3 regions of the Streptomyces albofaciens JCM 4342 genome follow, and region 2 is predicted to be linked to each of the others. Evidence: riboswitches for the same ligand, from Rfam matches in the RefSeq annotation. Region 2 holds a riboswitch; each other region holds the start of a gene.
What was found. Region 2 has a riboswitch for cobalamin ahead of CP973_RS12315 (cobalamin biosynthesis protein). Riboswitches for the same ligand answer to the same signal wherever they lie in the genome.
Positions count from the first base shown of each region.

Region 1: it holds a riboswitch for cobalamin, as region 2 does, so the genes downstream of both, nicT (Nickel transporter NicT) here and CP973_RS12315 (cobalamin biosynthesis protein) in region 2, are expected to answer to the same signal.
Region 3: it holds a riboswitch for cobalamin, as region 2 does, so the genes downstream of both, CP973_RS29280 (CoA-acylating methylmalonate-semialdehyde dehydrogenase) here and CP973_RS12315 (cobalamin biosynthesis protein) in region 2, are expected to answer to the same signal.

Region 1 is NZ_PDCM01000001.1:2,059,918-2,066,886, forward strand. It holds gene CP973_RS09295 (hypothetical protein) at 1-215, shown strand, start outside; gene CP973_RS09300 (DoxX family protein) at 451-1,002, shown strand; gene CP973_RS09305 (VOC family protein) at 1,075-1,575, shown strand; gene nicT (Nickel transporter NicT) at 1,809-3,044, opposite strand; cobalamin riboswitch at 3,043-3,255, opposite strand; gene CP973_RS09320 (ABC transporter substrate-binding protein) at 3,517-4,695, shown strand; gene CP973_RS09325 (FecCD family ABC transporter permease) at 4,695-5,912, shown strand; gene CP973_RS09330 (ABC transporter ATP-binding protein) at 6,053-6,895, shown strand; gene CP973_RS09335 (L-tyrosine/L-tryptophan isonitrile synthase family protein) at 6,865-6,969, opposite strand, start outside.
Region 2 is NZ_PDCM01000001.1:2,746,750-2,753,718, forward strand. It holds gene CP973_RS12310 (cobyric acid synthase) at 1-1,220, opposite strand, end outside; gene CP973_RS12315 (cobalamin biosynthesis protein) at 1,279-2,259, opposite strand; cobalamin riboswitch at 2,387-2,533, opposite strand; gene CP973_RS12320 (hypothetical protein) at 2,733-2,969, opposite strand; gene CP973_RS12325 (inorganic phosphate transporter) at 3,024-4,364, opposite strand; gene CP973_RS12330 (lysozyme) at 4,713-5,546, opposite strand; gene CP973_RS12335 (class II aldolase/adducin family protein) at 5,881-6,534, shown strand; gene CP973_RS12340 (alpha/beta hydrolase) at 6,682-6,969, shown strand, end outside.
Region 3 is NZ_PDCM01000002.1:2,068,605-2,075,573, reverse strand. It holds gene CP973_RS29290 (enoyl-CoA hydratase/isomerase family protein) at 1-351, opposite strand, end outside; gene CP973_RS29285 (acyl-CoA dehydrogenase family protein) at 348-1,514, opposite strand; gene CP973_RS29280 (CoA-acylating methylmalonate-semialdehyde dehydrogenase) at 1,528-3,027, opposite strand; cobalamin riboswitch at 3,235-3,420, opposite strand; gene CP973_RS29275 (short-chain fatty acyl-CoA regulator family protein) at 3,569-4,975, opposite strand; gene CP973_RS29270 (hypothetical protein) at 5,194-5,607, opposite strand; gene CP973_RS29265 (hypothetical protein) at 5,703-6,062, shown strand; gene CP973_RS29260 (zinc-dependent alcohol dehydrogenase) at 6,239-6,969, opposite strand, start outside.

The sequences.
Region 1 (6,969 bases), 690 kb from region 2:
ATCCGCCGGTGATTGTTCATCCGCCCTCGCCGTCAGGTGGGCGTCGGGTCACCGTTCATGGGCAGATCGTCGGGCTGGCGCATGGCCGGGGCGATGTTGCCGAGTTTCTGCGGCACGCGGGGCTGGCGCCGGACGCCGAGGACATTGATCTGGATACGCCGGGGCTCATCGAGTGGCGCGGTGGGGACAAGGACGTCTGGGCGGCTCCGGGGTGAGGGGATCCAGGGGAGGTGGGGGGTTGGTTTGTGGGGAATGGGGTGTTTTGGGTGTTTGGGGTGAGGTCTGGGTGGGGGGGTGTGGGCGTGTTCCGGCGTGGAGGTTGGCTGACGGGGGAGTTGTTTAGGTTTCAAGCGATGTGTATCTTCGAAGGGTGACTTGAAACTTCAAGTAATTGGTGGCCGCCCGGTCCTTCTGGAGGGTCCGCCGGCCCAGACAGGAAAGAGCGTTCGTATGTCCTCCCCCCTCAGCCCCCTCCGTGACTACGGCAGCGGCGTCGACGACCGCCATGCCGCGAGCCCGCATGCGTATGACATCGGTCTGCTGCTGTTGCGGCTCGCGGTCGGATTGATCATGGCCGCGCACGGTACGCAGAAGCTGTTCGGCTGGTTCGACGGGCCGGGGCTGGACGGGACCGGCCAGTTCTTCACGGCCAGCGGCTACCCGTCCGGTGACGCCATGGCCGTCGTCGCCGGTCTCAGCGAGACGCTGGGCGGCCTCGGGCTGGTGCTCGGGCTGCTGACGCCGCTGGCGGGTGCGGCGGTCGTCGGGACGATGGTGAACGCGCTGGGAGTGAAGTGGGGCGGCGGGTTCTTCGCGCCCGAGGGCGTCGAGTACGAGCTGCTGCTCACGGCGGGTGCGGCGGCGCTCGCGCTGACCGGCCCCGGCCGGTACGCGGTCGACCGGCTGCTTCCGGTCCTGCGCGCGCACCGGCTGGTGTACGGCGTGGCCGCCTTGGTGCTCGGGGTGGTTTTGGCGGTCGTGTTCCTGCTGCTGCGTAAGTGAGCGAAAGGGCAGGGCGGGCGGGTCGGACGCATCGGAAGATATCGGGACGAAGCGGGAAGGTGAGGGGTTGACGTGGCGGTACGGCGGTTGAACCACGCGGTGCTCTACGTGCGGGACGTGGGACGCGCGGTGGCCTTCTATACCGAGGCGCTCGGTTTCCGGGTGGACACGGAGATTCCGGGGCGGGCCGCGTTCCTCAGTGCAGAGGGAACGGCCAACGATCACGACCTCGGGCTGTTCGCGGTGGGGGCCGCGGCCCCCGGGCCCGAGCACGGCCGGGTGGGGCTCTACCACCTGGCCTGGGAGGTGGGCACGCTCGGGGAGCTGGCGGACGTGGCGGCGGGGCTGGCGGAGCGGGGCGCGCTGGTCGGCGCCACCGATCACCTGGTGTCCAAGTCGGTGTACGCGAAGGATCCGGACGGCAACGAGTTCGAGGTGATGTGGCGCGTGCCGCGCGAGGACTGGCCGGGGCCGGACGAACCGGACCGGCTCCGTCCGCTCGACCTCGAAGCGGAGCTGGCGCGCTGGGGGCGGGACCTGAAGACGGGGGCGGCGGCCGGTTCGGCTACCTGAGGGGCCGGTTCGGCTGGCTGAGGGGAGGGGCGTGCGTGGGTGTTCGCGGGGGCCAGGCGTTCGTGGGTGGCTTAGGCGTACGCGGGCCTGGGCTTCGCATACCCCGGGCCTTACGCAAACGCTCGTGGATGTGAGGGCCGTCGGGCACGCGGAGTGGTCGGTTGTTCGCGCAAGGGAAGGCCGTCCGCGTACCGCGCGTTCGTCGTCCTCTCCCCTCCCCTCCCCGCCCTCCCTCAGGCGGTCTCCCCGGCCTCCGCCCCTGTCGCCCGCGACGCCCGGGCCGACCAGCGCTTCTCCACGCCGGCCAATCGCCAGTACGCCAAGGCCGCCGCCCAGACGACCACGAACAGGCCGACGATGATGAAGCCGACGTTGTCCAGGTCGATGGACGAGATCCAGTCGGTGACGCCGTCCTTCAGGTCCAGTTTGTCGTGCAGGACGGTGACCAGCTCGATGGTGCCGATGAAGAAGGCGACGGCGATCGACAGGCCGGTGATCGTGAGGTTGTAGTAGACCTTGCGTACCGGGTTCGAGAACGCCCACTGGTACGCGAAGTTCATGAACGTGCCGTCCAGGGTGTCGAACAGGCTCATGCCCGCCGCGAACAGCAGCGGCAGCACCAGGATCGCGTACCAGGGCAGGCCGGCCGCCGCGCCGCTGCCCGCCATCACCATCAGCGTCACCTCGGTCGCGGTGTCGAAGCCGAGGCCGAACAGCAGGCCGAGCGGGTACATCTGGCCGGGTCGGGTGATGGAGCGGGTGAAGCGGCCCAGCACGCGGTTCATGAAGCCGCGCGAGTCGAGGTGCTGCTCCAGCTCCGTCTCGTCGTACCGGCCCTCCCGCATCGCCCGGAACACCCGCCAGATGCCTGCCAGCGCGACGAGGTTGAGCGCGGCGATGAGGTACAGGAAGCCGCCGGAGACCGTGGTGCCCACGGTGCCGAGCACCTGGTGGGCGCGCGATTCGTCGTCCAGCAGGGTGCCCGCGAGCTGCGCGCCGCCGGCGACCAGCGCCGCCATGGCGACGACCACGCTGGAGTGGCCGAGCGCGAACCAGAAGCCCACGGAGACCGGCCGCTTGCCGTCGGCCATCAGTTTGCGGGTGGTGTTGTCGATGGCGGCGATGTGGTCGGCGTCGAAGGCGTGCCGCATGCCGAGGGTGTACGCGGTGAGGCCGAGGCCGACCCCGAAGACCTGTGAGCCCACCGCGTAGTGGTGCGGCACGACCAGCAGGAAGAGCACGCCGAAGGCGACGACGTGCAGTCCGGCGATGACCGCCATCAGCCCCGCGGTCCGCACGGTGTCCTGCCGCCGCCAGCGGAAATCGGGGAGGGGAGAGGCGGATCCGCCGGAGGAGGGCGCGGGCGAAGTGGGGGAAGAGGGAGAGGAGGGAGAGGAGGGAGAAGAGGAAGCAGGGGGGTTTGTGGACAGGGGCATCCGGTGGTCACGCTCCAGCACCTCGTGGATCAGTTCGTGAGATGCCGTGGCCGGTCTCCTGGCTGACGGGTGTACGCGCCCGCCCCGGCCTTCCCGGCCGCGGGCTGCGGCCAGTGGCTCCGTACGGCGAAGGACGCGTACGGACAGGGGCGGGAACTTCCCGATCACAGTGGCGAGGGCCGCTCCGGCCTGGACCTGTAGGTCGTCACCGGTCTTCCCGAACACCACGGCCCGGACACTCTAACTCCGTCGATGCCGAGGGCCGTCGCCCCGGCCATCGGACCTGGGCCTCGGGAACCCGGGGCGCCGGTCGCTCGACTACCTGATCCGGGCCCGCGCAGGCGGGCCGTCGGGCAGTCGAGAGGCGAGAGGCAGGGAGAGCGGGCATATGCGTCCTCGCGTGGATGAGGTGGGGCCGGTGTCGGGGCCGAAGGGGTCGACGGGTCGGACAGGGCAGACGGTGCGAAAGGGGCGGACGGGGAGAGCGGGGCGGACGGGGCGGGCGGTGACGGCGGCGGTGACGGTGCTGGCGGTGGCCGCGCTGGCCTCGGGGTGCGGCGGTGCCGACGGGCAGGATGCCGGGGCCGTGGGCAGCCGGAACGGCTCGGCGGGTGGCTTTCCGGTCACCGTCACCGATTGCGACGGGCGGAAGACGACTTTCTCCACCGCGCCACGGAAAATCGTCACCAGCAATGCGGCGAGTCTGGAGATGCTGCTTCGGCTGGGTGTGGAGGACCGGGTCGTCGGCACCGGATTTCCGCCGGGCAAGGGCACGTTGCCGGGTGAACTCGACGCTCGGGCGCAGCAGGTGCCGGTCCTGGGGAAAACGGTGATTCCGAAGGAGAAGCTGCTCGGTTCCGGGGCCGATCTGTACATCGACACGTTCGCTTCGATGGGCAACATGGGCGGGGCGGCGACCGGCCCGACCGAGGCGGAATTCGCCGCGGCGGGCATCAAGCACGTCTATCTGGCCTCGACGGCGTGCGCGCCGCGCAAGAAGGTGCCGCAGCGGGACCTGTCCGCGGTGGAGGGCGATATCCGGCGCCTCGGGCAGGTCACGGGTACGTCGCCACGGGCATTGCAGCTGGTGGCGGAGATGGAGAAGAAGGTCGCCGAGGTGCGTAAGGCCATCGCGGACGTCCCGGTGGAGAAACGCCCGTCGTACTTCTTCTTCGATTTCGACGCGGGAACGAAGCAGCCCGTCGCCGTCTGCAACCGGCAGGTGGCGAACGCGGTGCTGACCGAGGCCGGGGCGCGGAACATCTTCGCGGACTGCGCGGGTGATTTCCGGCCGGTCTCGTGGGAGGACGTGGTCGACAAGGACCCGGACTGGATCCAGCTCGGCGTACGGAACCGGGGCAGTGCCGCGGCCAATGAGAAGGCATTCGCCGAAGCCGAACAATTCCTGAGGACATTCCCGGCCACGGCGGGCCTGCGCGCGGTGAAGGAAGGCAAGTTCCTGCGCATCGGCTCGGAGCGGACGACCATCGCGGGGGTCGGCAATGCCGATACGGTACGGCGGATCGCGGCGACGCTGTATACGGACCGGCTGGGCCGCCTGGACGGTTCGGTCTCGGGTGGCTCAGCCTTGGGCGGTTCGGCCTCGGGTGGTTCGGCATCGGACGGTTCGGTCTCGGGTGGCTCGGTCTCGGGCGGGGCGGCTGCGGGTGGGGTGGGCCGCTGATGCGGCGGGCCGCCCGTACGTCCCGGGGCTCCGCTCGTACGTCCCCAGGCCCTGCCCGTACGTCTCCGAATCCCGCCCGTACGTCTCCGAATCCCGCCCCTACGTCTCCAGGCCCCGCCCGTACCTCCCCGAGCCCCGCTCAGACGCTCTGGATCGCCGTCGGGCTTCTCCTCGCCCTGCTCGTCGCGCTGACCGCCGCCGTCTCGCTCGGTGCTACCGATATCGCCCCGGGTGAGGTGTGGTCGGTGGTGTTGCGGCGGCTGGGCGGGGAGCCGCCGCGGCCCGGTACGGACGATTTGATCGTCTGGCAGCTGCGGGTTCCCAGGGCGCTGCTCGCCGCGTTGGTCGGCGCGGGGCTCGGGCTCGTCGGTACGACCACCCAGGCGCTGGTGCGCAACCCGCTCGCCGACCCGTACCTGCTGGGCATCTCCAACGGCGCGTCGCTCGGCGCGGTGGCCGCGATCGTGCTGGGCGCGGGAGCGGTGGCCGGAGCGGACGAAGTGTTCGGGTCGGGGGGAGTGTTCGGGTCGGGGGGAGTGCTCGGGGTGGGCGGGGGCCTGGGGCTGTCGCTGGCCGCCTTCGCCGGGGCGCTCGCCGCGTTCGCGCTGGTCTGGACGCTGGCCCGGCGCGGTGGCGGCTTCGCGCCGCTGCGGCTGGTGCTCGCGGGTGTCGGCATCGGCCAGTTCCTGGCCGGGTTCACCAGCTATCTGGTTCTCCAGGCCGGGGACGAACAGCAGACGCGTGGCGTGCTGTTCTGGCTGATGGGCAGCCTCGGCGGCGCCACGTGGGGCACGCTCGTCCTGCCGGTGCTCGCCGTGCCCGCCGGGCTGCTGGTCCTCCAGGCACGTGCCCGCGCGCTCAACGCGCTGACCATGGGGGACGAGACGGCGGCGAGTGTGGGCGTGGACGTCGTCCGGCTGCGTCGGCTGCTGTTCGTGGTGACCAGCCTGCTGACCGGCGTATTGGTCGCGGTGTCCGGAGCTGTCGCCTTCGTGGGGCTGATGGTGCCGCATCTGTGCCGGCTGATCGTCGGTGGCGACCACCGTCGGCTGCTGCCGCTGGCCGCGCTCACCGGGGCGCTGCTGCTGGTCGTGGTGGACATCGTGTGCCGTACCGCCATGGACGGCCAGGAGTTGCCGGTGGGCGTGGTGACGGCGTTGATCGGTGCGCCGGTGCTGCTCTACGTGCTGGACCGGCGGTTGGGAGCGGGGGCATGAGCCGGAAGTTCGGAACGGACGCGGATGTGGTTGCGGTTGCGGATGCGGTTACGGGTACGGACGTGGTGACGGGCACGGATGTTGTTACGGGTACGGAGGTGGTTACGGATACGCACGTGGATATGGATGCGGACGTGGATATGGATATGGACGCGGATGCCCGTACCGACGGTCAACACCCCCGCCCCACCCCCGGACTCCGCATCGACATCGAGGACCTGCGCGTCTCCTACGCCGGCCGCTGTGTCGTGGCCGGTGTGCGTCTGATGGCCGCGCCGGGGGAGATCGCGGGCGTGGTCGGGCCGAACGGGAGCGGCAAGTCCACGGTGCTGCGAACCGTCTACCGGCATCTGCGGCCGGAGGCGGGACGGGTGCTGCTGGCCGGGGAGGACATCCGGTCGATGCCGCCGACGCGTACCGCCCGGCACATCGCCGCCCTGCCCCAGGAGCGGGGCGGCGACTTCGAGCTCACCGTTCACGAGGTGGTGGCGATGGGCCGCACCCCGTACAAGCGGGCGTTCGCGGGTGATGACCGTGCCGACCGGGAGACGGTGGCCCGTGCCCTGGCCGAGGTGGGACTGGCCGGGCACGGCGGGCGGCGGTTCTCGGCGCTGTCCGGCGGGGAGCGGCAGCGGGCGCTGCTGGCCCGCGCCTTCGCACAGGACCCGGACGTGCTCGTACTGGACGAGCCGACGAACCACCTGGACGTACGGCACCAGGTCGAGCTGCTGACCCTGCTGCGTGGCCGGGCCTGCACGACGCTCGTCTCGCTGCACGACCTGAACGCGGCGGCGTCGGTCTGCGACCGGCTGCATGTGCTGTCCGAGGGGGCGGTGGTGGCGTCCGGCGCGCCACGCGACGTGCTCACGCCGGAGCTGCTGGCCGAGGTGTTCGGGGTGCGGGCGACGGTGGTCGACCATCCGCTGACCGGGGACCCGCTGATCGCCGTCGATCAGCGGCGGATCGCCGAGGCCGTGACCTGAGCCACCGTCCGGCCCGGCCCGGGGGCCGACGCCGACGCCGACGCTGGCACCGGCACCGGCACCGGCACCGGCCG
Region 2 (6,969 bases):
CCGCCGTCGATCTCCGCCACGCCGTGGTGGATCTCGTATCCCTCGACCGGCTCGCCCAGCGCCTCGCCGGACGGCCGGGCCAGCGTCTTCTCGGCCGCGAACCGTACGCGTACGGGCAGCAGCCCCAGCCCGTCCACGGTCCCGGCCTTCGACTCGACCTCGTCCTCGATGCGCTCGCCCAGCATCTGGAAGCCGCCGCAGATGCCGAGCACCGGGCGGCCCTCCGCGGCCCGCCGCCGCACCGCGTCCGCGATGCCGCGCTCGCGCAGCCACTGGAGCGCGCGGACGGTGCCGCGGGTGCCGGGCAGGACGACGAGGTCGGCGTCGGCCAGTTCCTCGGGGCGGTCCACGAACCGGACCACGACGCCCGGTTCGGCGGCCAGCGCGTCCACGTCCGTGAAGTTCGACATCAGCGGTACGGCGGCCACGGCGACGCGCAGCACGTCCGCGCCGTGCGGCGGCGCGACGACGCTCTCGCGGACCGCGCCGCGCAGCGAGACGCGGAGGCCGTCCTCCTCGTCGATGCCGAGGCCGTGCGCGAACGGCAGCACCCCGAGGGTGGGCCGTCCGCTCAGCCCCTTCAGCATCTCCAGGCCGGGTTCCAGCAGCGTCACATCGCCGCGGAACTTGTTGACGAGATAGCCCGCGACCAGCGCCTGGTCCTCCCGGGACAGCAGCGCCGTGGTGCCGAAGAACGAGGCGAACACGCCGCCCCGGTCGATGTCGCCGACCACCACGACCGGAATCCTGGCGGCGCGCGCGATGCCCATGTTCACGATGTCGGTGCGCCGCAGGTTGATCTCCGCGGGGCTGCCGGCGCCCTCGCAGATCACCGCGTCATGCGTACGGCGCAGCTCCTGGAGACAGCCCGTGACCGTGCCGAGCAGCCGCTCCTGGCGCCCCGCGTGGTAGCCGCGCGCGCTCAGCTCGCCCACCGGCCTGCCCATCAGCACGACCTGGCTGCTGCGGTCACCGCCCGGCTTCAGCAGCACGGGATTCATCAGCGCGCTCGGCTCGACGCGCGCCGCCGCGGCCTGCATGGCCTGCGCCCGCCCGATCTCCGCGCCCTCGCGCGTCACGAACGAGTTCAGCGACATGTTCTGCGCCTTGAACGGCGCCACCTTGACGCCCTTGCGGGCCAGCCAGCGGCAGATGCCCGCCGTCACCACGCTCTTGCCCGCGTCGGACGTGGTGCCGGCCACCAGCAGCCCGCCGCCCAGCGGCGCCCCACCCGAACCGTTCACCTGGCACTCCTCGCCGTCCGTACGTTGCTGCTGCTCACTTGGCCCTCCCGGCCGTACGGGACCGGCGTACCGCCCCGGCCGCCAGCCGGCCCGTGACCGTGGCCGCCAGGGCCAGCGCGCTCACCCGGCGCGACAGCCGTACGGCCCGCTCGATGTCCGGCACCGCGACGGGGCGCCCGGTGCCGCCGTTGAGCACCGGCCGGTGCTCGACCCGGCCGCCGTACGCCAGGGTGCCGCCCAGCCGTACGCCCAGCGCGCCCGCGAACGCGGCCTCCACCGGGCCCGCGTTGGGGCTCGGGTGGGACGCGCCGTCCTGCCGCCAGGCGCGCCACGCGCCCCGCCGGTCCGGACCGGCCAGGACCGCCAGCGCGGCGGTCAGCCGGGAGCCGGGGAAGCCGGCCACGTCGTCGAGGCGGGCCGAGGCCCACCCGAAGCGGCGGTAGCGCGGCGATGTGTGGCCCACCATCGCGTCCAGCGTGTTGACGGCGCGGAACGCCAGCAGCCCGGGAACACCGGCGACCGCGCCCCACACCAGGGCGCCGACCACCGCGTCCGAGGTGTTCTCGGCGACGGACTCGACCACCGCGCGCGCCATCTGCTGCCCGTCCAGGGCCTGCGGGTCGCGCCCGCACAGGTGCGGCAGGCGCTCGCGCGCCACATCGAGGTCGCCCACGGCGAGCGCCCCGCCGACGGCCCGTGCCTCGCGGCCCAGCGAGGTGCCGCCCAGGACGGCCCAGGTGGCGGCGGCGGTCAGCGCCACGGAGGCGGGGAAGGCCGCGGGGGAGCGGCGTACGGCACGGGTGAGCAGCGTGGCACCGGCGGCGGTGCCGCCGGCGAGCAGTGCGGTGTGCAGGGCTCCGCGCCCGCGGCCGTCGCTCCACAGGCGGCGCTCCACGGCCGCCGCGGCCCGCCCGAAGGCGGCCACCGGGTGACCGCGCCGGGGGTCGCCCACGACCAGGTCGCCGAGGAAACCGAGGGCCGCGCCGCACGCGTAGCCGGCGTGTTCGGCACGCATCGGATCAGACCGCCGTCGCGCCTCGGAGGGGCAGCGGGGTACGTCCAGCGGGTCTCGAACTGCGGCCGGGCATGGCGGTAGGTCCTCACTCAGGGTCCGCGCCCTGGTTCGACGGGTACGGCGACGAGAGTCTCCTGGCTCCCCGGATCGGCGCTTCCCCCGGCCTTCCAGTCCGTACGGAACCCGCGTCCCGGACGCGGACCGTGGCCCTTGATGGAGGAGCGCTCCCCGGTGACAGTGGCGGGACCGCGCCGGATTCTCACCGGACTTCCTCATCTGTCGCCGATTGGCTCCGGCAGTCCACCACGCTCCGCGAAGCCCGTCAACTCGCGCTTGACCTGCGGCGCGGGGCGGGGGCCGCGCCTGTGTCGGAGGACACAGGCGGCCACTGCCCGCGGACGGCGACGGGGCGCCCGGTGACCGCGGCGGGTGCCGCGGCCACCGGACGCCCCGGGGCGCCGTGCCGGTGCCGGTCAGGCGGCGACGATCAGGTAGATGCCGTACGCCACGGCCGCCGCGCACAGCGCGAAGCAGGCGTACGCGCCGGCCCGCGCCGCCCCGCCGGGACCGTCGGCGGCCACCGCCTCGCCCTCCTGCCGGGGCTTGCGGGACGTGCCGACGATGCCGAGGGTGAACAGGCCCACGATGCCGACCGTCACGACCAGCGTGACGCCGAAGACCTGGCCGAGCGCTGCCCAGTCGATGCTCATTGCGTTCTCGTTCCTTCGTGGAAGCCGGGGGAGGCGGGGAGCCGTACGGCGGGGTCAGCCGGCGGCCGAGCCGGCCTTGGCGCGGGGCTCGGTCCCGTGCTTCTCGTGCGGGTGGGCGGCCACCGGGGCGGCGATCACCGGGGCCGCGCCGACCGGGTCGGTGAGCCGCGCCCCGGCCACCGCGGGCGCGGGGATCGTGGCGGCCGTCGCGGGCTCGGTGGCGACCGGGCCGGCGGGCGGCGGCGAGACGGCCTGGAGGGCGGCGGTCACGACACCCGCGGGCTCCGCGGCCGGGCCCTCGTTGACGTTGGTGTGGTCCACCGGCTTGCGCCGGGAGGCCACCCAGATCGCGCCGCAGACGGCGAGCGCGAGGACCGCGACGGTCGCGATGCCCCAGTCGCCCTGGTCCGCCAGCAGCGCGGCGCCCGCAGCGACCAGACCGGCGGCCGGCAGCGTCAGGCCCCAGGCGACGACCATCCGGCCCGCCGTGGACCAGCGCACCACGCCGCCCTTGCGGCCCAGCCCGGAACCCATGACGGAGCCGGAGCAGACCTGGGTGGTGGAGAGCGCGAAGCCGAGGTGGGAGGAGGCCAGGATGGTGGCCGCGGCGCCGGTCTGGGCGGCGAAGCCCTGCGGCGGCTGGATGTCGGTGATGCCCTTGCCCATCGTGCGGATGATCCGCCAGCCGCCCAGGTACGTGCCGAGCGCGATGGCCAGGCCCGCCGAGGCGATGACCCACAGCGGCGGGTCGGCGTGCGGTGCCACGACGCCGCCGGTGATCAGCGCCAGGGTGATCACGCCCATCGTCTTCTGGGCGTCGTTGGTGCCGTGGGCGAGGGAGACCAGGGCGGCGGAGGCGATCTGCCCGGCGCGGTAGCCCTTGGCGGTGTCCTCCTCGGCGCGGTCGCGGGCCAGCCGGTACGTCAGCCGGGTCGCGGCCATCGAGGCCAGACCGGCCACGATCGGCGCGGCGACGGCCGGGATGAGGACCTTCATGACAACGGCGCCGCCGTGCACGCCGCTCGCGCCGACGGACACCAGGGTCGCGCCGATCAGGCCGCCGAAGAGGGCGTGCGAGGAGCTGGAGGGGAGCCCGGCCAGCCAGGTGACGAGGTTCCAGACGATGGCGCCGACCAGTCCGGCGAAGATCACCTCTGGTCTGATGCCGGCGGTCTCGTCGATGATCCCGCCGGAGATGGTCTTGGCGACCTCCACGGACAGGAATGCGCCGAGCAGGTTGAGGGCCGCCGACATCGCCACCGCCGTCTTGGGCTTGAGTGCCCCGGTGGAAATGGTGGTGGCCATGGCGTTGGCCGTGTCGTGGAAGCCGTTCGTAAAGTCGAACACCAAGGCCGTGACGATCACGATCCCGATGAGAAGCGTGATGTGTTCCATTCACCCAGGCAATCAGTTCGATGGTCAGTAACGCTCGGGACCGTACGGACGACGGGTGAACGGAAGGTGAACTGGACCGGACGCCGCGGTGACGCCCCCGCAGGGGTGGCGCGGAGGCGCCCGAGGCGTCACGCGGGCCCCGTACGCATCAGCACGGGAGCCCCGTGCGTCCCAGGCGTACCGGGTGCCGGGCGGCATATGCGCCGGGGCTTGGACGCTCGGGGGCTTGGGTGCCCGGGGGTTCGGGCATCCGGGGGCTCGGACATCCGGGGGGGCTTGAGTGGTCGGGGGCTTGGATGCTCGGTCGCCTCGTCCCGCACCGCGCCGCGGTTGCCCTGGTTTTCCGCCTCAGCCCCGGGCGAAGCGCCGTAGCTGGGCGGCCGTGCCGTTCCACTTGTTCTGGTCGCCCGGCAGCGCGCCGTGGTTCGCGTACTGCCAGAAGCTCGGGTACGCCCAGCCGGCCGGCAGCTTGCCGGGCGTGCTGTGCCAGTTCGCCAGCCACAGCGGGTGGGTGGCGGCGAACGCCCGGCTGCCGCCGGTGCAGCCGTTCCACCACCGCGCCGTCGTGTAGATCACCGGTCGCCGTCCGGTCTGCCGCAGCACCTCGTTGCTGAACCCGCGGATCCACCGGACCAGCGCCGCGCGGCTCATGCCGAAGCACGCCCGCTCCGGGGCGTACGGATTGTGCTCGATGTCCAGGGCCGGCGGCAGCGTCCGGCCGTCCGCCTTCCATCCGCCGCCGTGGCGCAGGAAGTGCCGCGCCTGCGCGGTTCCGGAGGACGCGCTCGGCACCCCGAAGTGGTACGCGCCGCGCAGCAGGCCGGCTTTGCGCGCGCCGCGGTACTGCCGCCAGAAGTGCGGGTTGTGGTACCAGTCCGACTCCGTGGCCTTGATGTAGACGAACCGGCCGCCCTTCGCCCGTACGTCCCGCCAGTCGACGGCGCCCTGGTGGGAGGAGACGTCGTGGCCGAGCGGCTTGCCCGCGGCCTCGGCGGCGGGCGGTGCGGGTACGGCGGCGTACAGGACCGCGGTCAGCGCGCCGAGGGCGAGCGAGGCGGCGGTGAGGCGGCGGCGCCTCGGGCGCGGCGGGTGGGGGTGCTGTGGGTGCGGGTGTGGGTGCGGGTGCTGCGGGGCGCGCGGCGGGCGCTGCGCGCCGGGCTGGTGATCGTGGTCACGGGCCATGGTTCCCCCCGGATCTCCCCAGGATGACGGCACATACGGGAACTGCTGCGTGCGGGCATGGCTACGTGCATGGCTGCGAGCGAGCATGGCTGCTCGTGGGCATGGCTACGTGCATGACAAAATCTCCGGAAGAGTATCGGGTGATCCGTACAAGGCGGTCGATGCTCGGTCAATCCCTGCCCAGATGTCACCGGTCCGACATGGCGGATACCGGAAGGCGGGGGTCCGCCCCACGGCGCCGCCCCCGGCCCGTACGGTGTCGGCAGCCACCCGCGCACCACCCCCGCGCATCCCGGCGGGGCCGCGCCCGTACAGCACACCGGAGGGCCCACCCATGACGGACCGGGAAGCCATCGACCGCGCCTGGCGCGAGCTGGTCGCCACCGCCCGCCGCACGGTCGCCGACGGGCTGGTCGTCGGCACCTCCGGCAATGTCTCCGTGCGCGTCGGCGACCTCGTCCTGGTCACGCCCAGCGGCGTCCCCTACGACCGGCTCGGGCCCGGCGACCTCACCGCGGTCGGCCTCGACGGGAGCCCCGCGCGCGGCACGCTCCGGCCGACCAGCGAGCTGCCCATGCACCTGGCCGTCTACCGCGCCACCGGCGCCCGCGCCGTCGTGCACACCCACGCCGCACACGCCACCGCCGTCTCCACCCTCGTCACCGAACTCCCGCCCGTGCACTACATGACCGCGGCCCTCGGCGGCCCCGTCCGCGTCGCGCCGTACGCCCTGTACGGCACGGAAGAGTTGGCCGAGAACATGCTCGCCGCACTGCGCGGCCGCACCGGCTGCCTCCTGCGGAACCACGGCACCATCGTGTACGGGGACACCCTTGACGAGGCGTACGACCGCACCGCCCAGCTGGAGTGGATGTGCCGCGTCTGGCTCGCCGCCAGCTCGCTGCCCGGCCGCGAGCCCGCGCTGCTGACGCCGGAACAGGTCGCCGCGGCCGGCGAGCGGCTGCGCGGTTACGGGCAGCCCGGCTGACGCGCGCCGCCCGCCCGGGCCGCCCCGCGCGCCGTGTCCCCGCCCGGTGCGCCGTGTCCCCGCCCGGCCGCGCGCAGCCGCGCCCGCCGTCACCCGGCCGCCCCCGTCCACTGGCCGAGGCCGCCGGGCTTGCCCACACTGGGGAGGATGCGTCTGGGTACTGCGGCGGCAGCGGCCGCCACCACGGTGATCGGTGCCGGCGCGGCCGCGGTGGCGGCCGGCCGGTACGCCAGCGACATGGTCCTCAAACCCGCGCCCGACCGGCCGTTGCCGGGCGACCCCCGGCTCACGGTGCACTCCACCGGCCCCGGGCGGATCACGCTGACCCGCAGCCTCGCCTCACTGCGGCCCGGTACGTACGGCCTGACCGGCGCGGGCGGCCACGCGGTCGTCGGCCCGGTGCTGGACGATGTGCCGCACCCCGCCGACACGGTC
Region 3 (6,969 bases), on a different contig from region 2:
GACACCGCCGCCCATCACGATGCCGTCCATGACGGCGACGTACGGCTTGGGGAAGCGGGCGATACGGGCGTTGAGCCGGTACTCGTCGCGCCAGAACGCCGCGGACGCCGCGCCGCCGCCGGACCGCGCGTCCTCGTGGATGGCACGGATGTCGCCGCCCGCGCACAGCCCGCGCTCGCCCGCGCCGGTGATCACCACGGTCTCGACGGCGGGGTCGTGCTCCCACTCGGCCAGGGCCGCGTCGATGCGGCGCACCATGGTGTGGTCGAGGGCGTTGAGGGCCTTGGGCCGGTTGAGGGTGACGTACGCCGTCCGCCCCTCGGTCCGCAGCAGTACGCAGTCGTCGGTCATCGGGCGGCCCCCGCCCCGGTCAGCCCGCGGGCCACGATCAGGCGCATGATCTCGTTCGTCCCTTCCAGGATCTGATGGACGCGAAGATCGCGGACGATCTTCTCCATGCCGTATTCACTCAGGTAGCCGTAGCCGCCGTGCAGTTGCAGCGCGCGGTCGGCGACGGAGTAGCCCGTGTCGGTGGCGAACCGCTTGGCCATCGCGCACAGCTGCGGCGCCTGCGGATCGCCCCGGTCCAGCGCCTCGGCCGCCTGCCGCACCAGCGCGCGGGCGGCGGCCAGCTCCGTGGCCATGTCGGCGAGGCGGAACTGGAGCGCCTGCGCGTCCAGCAGCCGGCCGCCGAACGCCTCCCGGTCGGCGAGGTACGCCTGCGCCGCGTGCAGGGCGCTCTGCCCGCCGCCGAGGGAGCAGGCGGCGATGCCGAGGCGGCCGCCGTTCAGGCCGCTCATCGCGATCCGGAAGCCGTCGCCCTCCGCGCCGAGCCGCCGGTCCGCCGGAATCCGCACCCCGTCCAGGATCACCTGCCGGGTGGGCTGCGCGTTCCAGCCCATCTTCTTCTCGTCCGGGCCGAACGACAGCCCCGGATCGTCCCGCTCGACGACGAACGCGGAGATGCCGCCCGGACCCTCCTCGCCGGTACGGGCCATCACCACGTACACCCGCGAGGTCCCGGCGCCGGAGATGAACTGCTTGACGCCGGTGAGGACATAGCCGTCGCCGTCGCGGACCGCGCGGGTGCGCAGCGCCGCCGCGTCGGACCCGGCGCCCGGCTCGGTCAGGCAGTAGCTGCCCAGGTCCGCCATCGAGCACAGGCCGGGCAGCCGGCGGGCGCGCTGCGCCTCGTCGCCGTACCGGTCGATCATCCAGGCGACCATGTTGTGGATGGACAGATAGCCCGCGATGGACGGGCAGGCGGTGGCCAGCACTTCGAGGACCAGCACGCCGTCCGCCCGGCTCAGCGCGGAGCCGCCGGCGTCCTCCCGTACGTGGATCCCGCCGAGCCCCAGCGCGGCGGCCCTGCGCAGCACGTCCACGGGAAAGTGCTTGTCCCGGTCCCAGGCCACGGCGTGCGGCGCGATGTGCTCCTGCGCGAAGTCCAGCGTCGTCTCCACGATGGCGAGCTGGTCCGGGGTGAGCGCGGCGGCCGTGGTGGCGGTGGTCATGACGCTCATCGGCTCAGCCCATCGTCGGAAGGGTGAAGCTCGCGCCCTCCTTGACCCCGGAGGGCCAGCGCGAGGTGATGGTCTTGGTACGGGTGCAGAAGCGGATCGCGTCCGGGCCGTGCTGGTTCAGGTCGCCGAAGCCGGACCGCTTCCAGCCGCCGAAGGTGTGGTACGCGACCGGCACCGGGATCGGGACGTTGACGCCGACCATGCCGGTGTGCACCCGGCGGCCGAAGTCCCGCGCGGTGTCCCCGTCCCGGGTGAAGATCGCCACGCCGTTGCCGTACGGGTGCTCCGTGGGCAGCCGCAGCGCCTCCTCGTAGTCCGCCGCCCGGACCACCGACAGCACCGGGCCGAAGATCTCCTCCTGGTAGACGCGCATGTCCGGGGTGACCCGGTCGAAGAGCGAGGCGCCCGCGAAGAAGCCGTCCTCGTGGCCGGGCAGGGTGAAGTCCCGCCCGTCCACGACCAGTTCGGCGCCCTCCGCGACACCCAGATCGACATACGCGCGCACCCGGTCCAGCGCGTCCCGGCCGACCAGCGGCCCGAAGTCGGCGTGCGGGTCGTCGCTGCGGCCGACGCGCAGCGCGCCGATCCGCTCCTTGAGCCGCGCCACCAGCGCCTCGGCCGTCTCCTCGCCCACCGGTACGGCGACCGAGACCGCCATGCAGCGCTCGCCCGCCGACCCGTACCCGGCGCCGACCAGCGCGTCCACCGCCTGGTCGAGGTCGGCGTCCGGCATCACGACCAGGTGGTTCTTGGCGCTGCCGAAGCACTGGGCGCGCTTGCCGTGCGCCGCGGCGGTCGCGTAGACGTGCGCGGCGACCGGCGTCGAGCCGACGAAGCCCAGCGCCCCGACGCGCGGGTCCTCCAGCAGCGTGTCCACCGACTCCTTGCCGCCGTGCACGACGTTGAGGACGCCCGGCGGCAGGCCCGCCTCCAGGAACAGCTCGGCCAGCCGCAGCGGCACCGACGGCGCCCGCTCGGACGGCTTGAGCACGAACGCGTTGCCGCAGGCCAGGGCCGGTGCGGCCATCCACAGCGGGATCATCGCGGGGAAGTTGAACGGGGTGATCCCGGCGATCACGCCGATCGGGCGGCGCAGCGAGTGCACATCGATGCCGGTCCCGGCGTTGTCGGTGAACTCGCCCTTGAGCAGATGCGGGATCCCGGCGGCGAACTCCACCACCTCCAGTCCGCGCTGGAGGTCGCCGTGCGCGTCCGGAACCGTCTTGCCGTGCTCGCTCGACAGCAGTCGGGCCAGCGACTCCCGCTCGCCCTCGACCAGGCGCAGGAAATTCAGCAGCACCCGGGCGCGCCGCTGCGGGTTCCACTCGCCCCACTCCGGCTGGGCCGCTGCCGCGTCGGCGACCGCGGCCGTCGTCTCGGCCCGGTCCGCGAGGGGGACGCGGGCCTGCACGGTGCCGGTGTTGGGGTCGTACACATCGCCGTAAGCACCCGATGTTCCCGGTGTGTGCCTGCCGCCGATGAAATGGGTCAGTTCTCGGACCATGGGGAGCCTGCTCTCGTCAGGTGGGACCCGGGGATGGCACGGCCGGGCGCGCGAGCGGCGCGGTTGGCGCGCGGCGGGCGGCGGGGCCGTGGGACGCGAAAGGCGTGGAACCGTCAGTCCGCGGGCGGCGCCGCGGGCCGGGCCGGATCACCTGGGCCGTGGGTACGCACCGGTGCCATGCGTGTCTGCTCCATCCTCGTGGACAACACGGAAGAAACACCCGCGGCCGGTATCCTGGCTTCCGGATCACCGCGCGCCGCCCGCCTTCCCGACGCGTTCGCGTCAGTGGCGTCCTGCTCGGCGTCGCACTCCCCGGTCACAGTGGCGGGACCGCGCCGGAATCGCACCGGCTTCCCTGCACCGCGGGCCGTGCCCACGAACATATAGTTGGACGTCCTAGTAAGTCCAGAGCGGCCGGCCGGTCTTCCGGGCGTCCGGGCCGTCGGCCGCCGGTCGTCCGAGGCGTTGGCCGCCGGTCGTCCGAGGCGTCGGCCGTTGGGTCCGGGCCGTCGGCCCTTCCGGTACGGGCCGGCCGCCGGCCTCACTCCTCCCGCACCGGATACGGCACGAACGTGCTGCGGTTCTCGTCGACGAGCAGCGCCCGGCCGAGCGGCGGCACGGCCCGCTGCGGGCACTCCAGCCGTTCGCAGACCCGGCAGCCCATGCCGATCGGGGTGGCCGCGGCGGCGTTGTCCAGGTCCAGCCCGTCCGAGTAGACGAGCCGGGACGCGTGCCGGATCTCGCAGCCCAGGCCGATGGCGAAGGTCTTGCCCGGATCGCCCCAGCCGCCCCGGTGCCGGGTGACCGTACGCGCCGTCCACAGATAGCGGCGGCCGTCCGGCATCGCCGCGATCTGCACGTGGATGCGGCTGGGCGCGGTGAACGCCTCGTAGACGTTCCACAGCGGGCACGTACCGCCCGCCCGCGAGAAGTGGAAGCCGGTGGCGGACTGCCGCTTGGACATGTTGCCCGCCCGGTCGACCCGTACGAACGAGAACGGCACCCCGCGCCGTCGCGGCCGCTGCAAGGTGCTCAGCCGGTGGCATACCGTCTCGTAGCCGAGGCCGAAGCGGTCGGTCAGCCGCTCGATGTCGTACCGCACTTCCTCCGCCGCGGCGTGGAACGGCCCGTACGGCAGCACCAGCGCCGCCGCGAAGTAGTTGGCCACGCCGATCCGGGCCAGCGACCAAGTGGCCGAGCCCTCCGCGAAGTCCTCCGAGGCGGGCCGCGACAGTTCGTCACCGGCCTCCAGCAGCGCCAGCTGGGTGGCCATGCGGAAGGCCCGCTGGCCGGGACGCAGCCCCGTCGACAGGCGCAGCACCCGGGCGGCCGGATCGTAGTGGTGCAGCGGCCCGTCCGGGGTGTCGACGAGGCGTACGCCGTGCCGCTCGGTGAGCCGGGCGGCCAGCGCGCGCCCCACCTCGCCGGGGCGGATGCCCAGTTCGGCGGCGAGCTCTTCCGCTGCGGTGTCCGCCTCGTGCAGATAGTTCTGCCGACGGTAGAAGAACTCGCGGATCTCCTCGTGCGGCGACAGCGGCGCGGCCGGGTCGGCCCCGCCGCCCCGCGCCTCCGCCACCTCCGCCAGCCGCTCGGTCAGCGCCCGGTTGCGCCGCCCCAGATCCAGCAGGACGGCGGCCACGGCGGGCTGCCGCGAGGCGAGTTCGGACAGGTCGGCGGGGGAGACCCGGGCGGCGGCCAGCTCGTCGGCCAGCGCCTCGCGCAGGTCGGCCAGCACCCGGCTGGTGTCCCGCTCGGCGAAGAACCCCGGGTCCACCCCGAACGCCTCGGTCAGCCGCAACAGTACGGGCACGGTCAGCGGCCGCGAGTCGTGCTCCATCTGGTTCAGATAGCTGGGCGAGATGGCCAGTACGCGGGCCAGCGCGGCCTGGCTGAACCCCCGCTCCTCCCGCAGCCGGCGCAGCCGCGCCCCGGCGTAGATCTTGCTCACGGTGCCCCCTCCGTCGCTGCCGCGCGGCACACCTTAGTGGCCGACAGGGCGTCGCGGACCTTCGCAACCTTGGCGAACCGGGAGCGGTTGCCGGCAGAAGTCGGCTGCGGGGGCCGGCTGGCGACGCCTTGTGCCGAGGCACCGGTGGGTTCGCAGTCTTCACCGGCCGGGGGTGGGAGAGAAGGCGGCCGGCCGAGCGCCCCGCCGGACGCGCGGCGTTACCGCTCCGCCTCGTCCCACGCTGTGCCGAGCAGGCCCGCGTGACTGGTGAGCAGGGCGACGAGGGCGGCGGTCACCCGGGGGCCCCACCCGTCGGCCGGCACCTCCAGCTCGAAGTCCTCCACACCGCTCGCCCCGTCCAGGACCGGGCTCCGCCGGTCGCCCGCGTACCACCGGATACGGCGCGGCATCCGGGCACCGCCACCGCTGCCCGACGCCAGGCTGCCGACCACGATGAGCACCTGGACGGGCAGGATCAGCCACCACACCCACCACCAGAAGAGCCGCCCCTTGAGGCCGACGGCGGGTTCCCGGCCGGTCTGCCGGACCGTCCAGCGCGTCCGGCCCGTGCCGTCGCTCCGGGCCGGCGCCCGTGTGACGACCGCCAGGGACGTGCCGTACCCGTCCTGCACCTCGTAGGAGGCGGGCGGTGACTGAGTACGCGCCCATCGCCTCCTGAGTACCCGTACCGATACCGCACCGCCCCGCCGCGGCAAGACTGGCGATCATGAGCACACCAGCCCCGTCGACCTCACCGGCCGCCGCCCCCGCCGATCTGCCGCGGAGCGACCCGTTCGCGCCCTCCAAGGCGGCCCTCCGGGTCTTCGCCCTCCTCGGTTTTCCGCTGCTGGCCGTCGCGTGGGTGCTGTTCGCGATCATCGTCCTCCACCAGGCGTACAGCGGCGACGGGGCGAGCGGGCCACTGGCGGGCGCGGCTCAGGCGGCGCTGACGCTGTCCCCCGCCGCGGGCCTGGTCTCGTTCTGCCTCCCCGACACCCCGGGCCACCGGGCCCGGCGCATCACCATCTGGATCCAGTACGGCCTTCTCGTCGCCGGCCCGGTGCTGGCAGCGGTTGACTTCTCCTGACGGGGCCGGGGAGCGGCAGCCGTACGGAACACGGGAGCGGTACGGAACACGGAAGCGGTACGGAACATGGAAGCGGTACGGAAGCCTTACGGGAACGCCGTCCGCCGTACGGGAACGCCGCGACGGCCCTTCCGGCCGGCGCCGTTCCGCCGCCCGGAAGGGCCGTCCGCCGCGGGTCACTCCGGTACGAGGACCACCTTGAGCGCCGAGTACGGGGTCCCGGGCGCCGCGGCGAGGGCCGCGAACGCCTCCTCGTGCCGCTCCAGCGGGAAGCGATGGGTCACCAGCCGCTCCAGCGGCAGCCACCGGGCCAGCTCGATCGCCTCGGGGAACAGCCTGCTGTTGTAGTCCCCGGCTCCGATGATGTGAAGTCCCCGCTGGAGGATCTCCAGCGGCCGGACGGTGGCCGACGCGTTGCTGTTGTAGCCCATGACGACCACGCGGCCGCGCATCGCCGCGTACGCCATGCTCGGCTCCAGCAGGTTGCCGACGGTGTCGACGACCACGTCACCGCGCCCGGCGAGGTGCGGGTCGTCCGGCGTGTGCACGGTGACCCGGCCGCCGAAGTCCTCGGCGAACACCGCACGGCACAGTTCCTGCCGGTACGGGTCCGGCTCGGCCAGCAGGACCCGGGCGCCGTGGTGCTGGGCCGCCATCGCGCAGACCACGCCGACCGGGCCGCCGCCGACGATCACCGCCGTCTCGCCGGCCCGGAGGCGGCCCGCCTCGATGTTGTTCAGCGCGCAGGCCAGCGGCTCCACGCCCACCGCACGGTCGAAGTCCATCCCCTCGGGCACGGCGTGGACGAACCGTTCGGGCAGCCGGATGAACTCGGCGAACGCGCCGTCCAGGTCGAGCCCGACCTCCGTACCGGCCTTGTTGAGGCAGAAGTCCCAGTGCCCGCGCA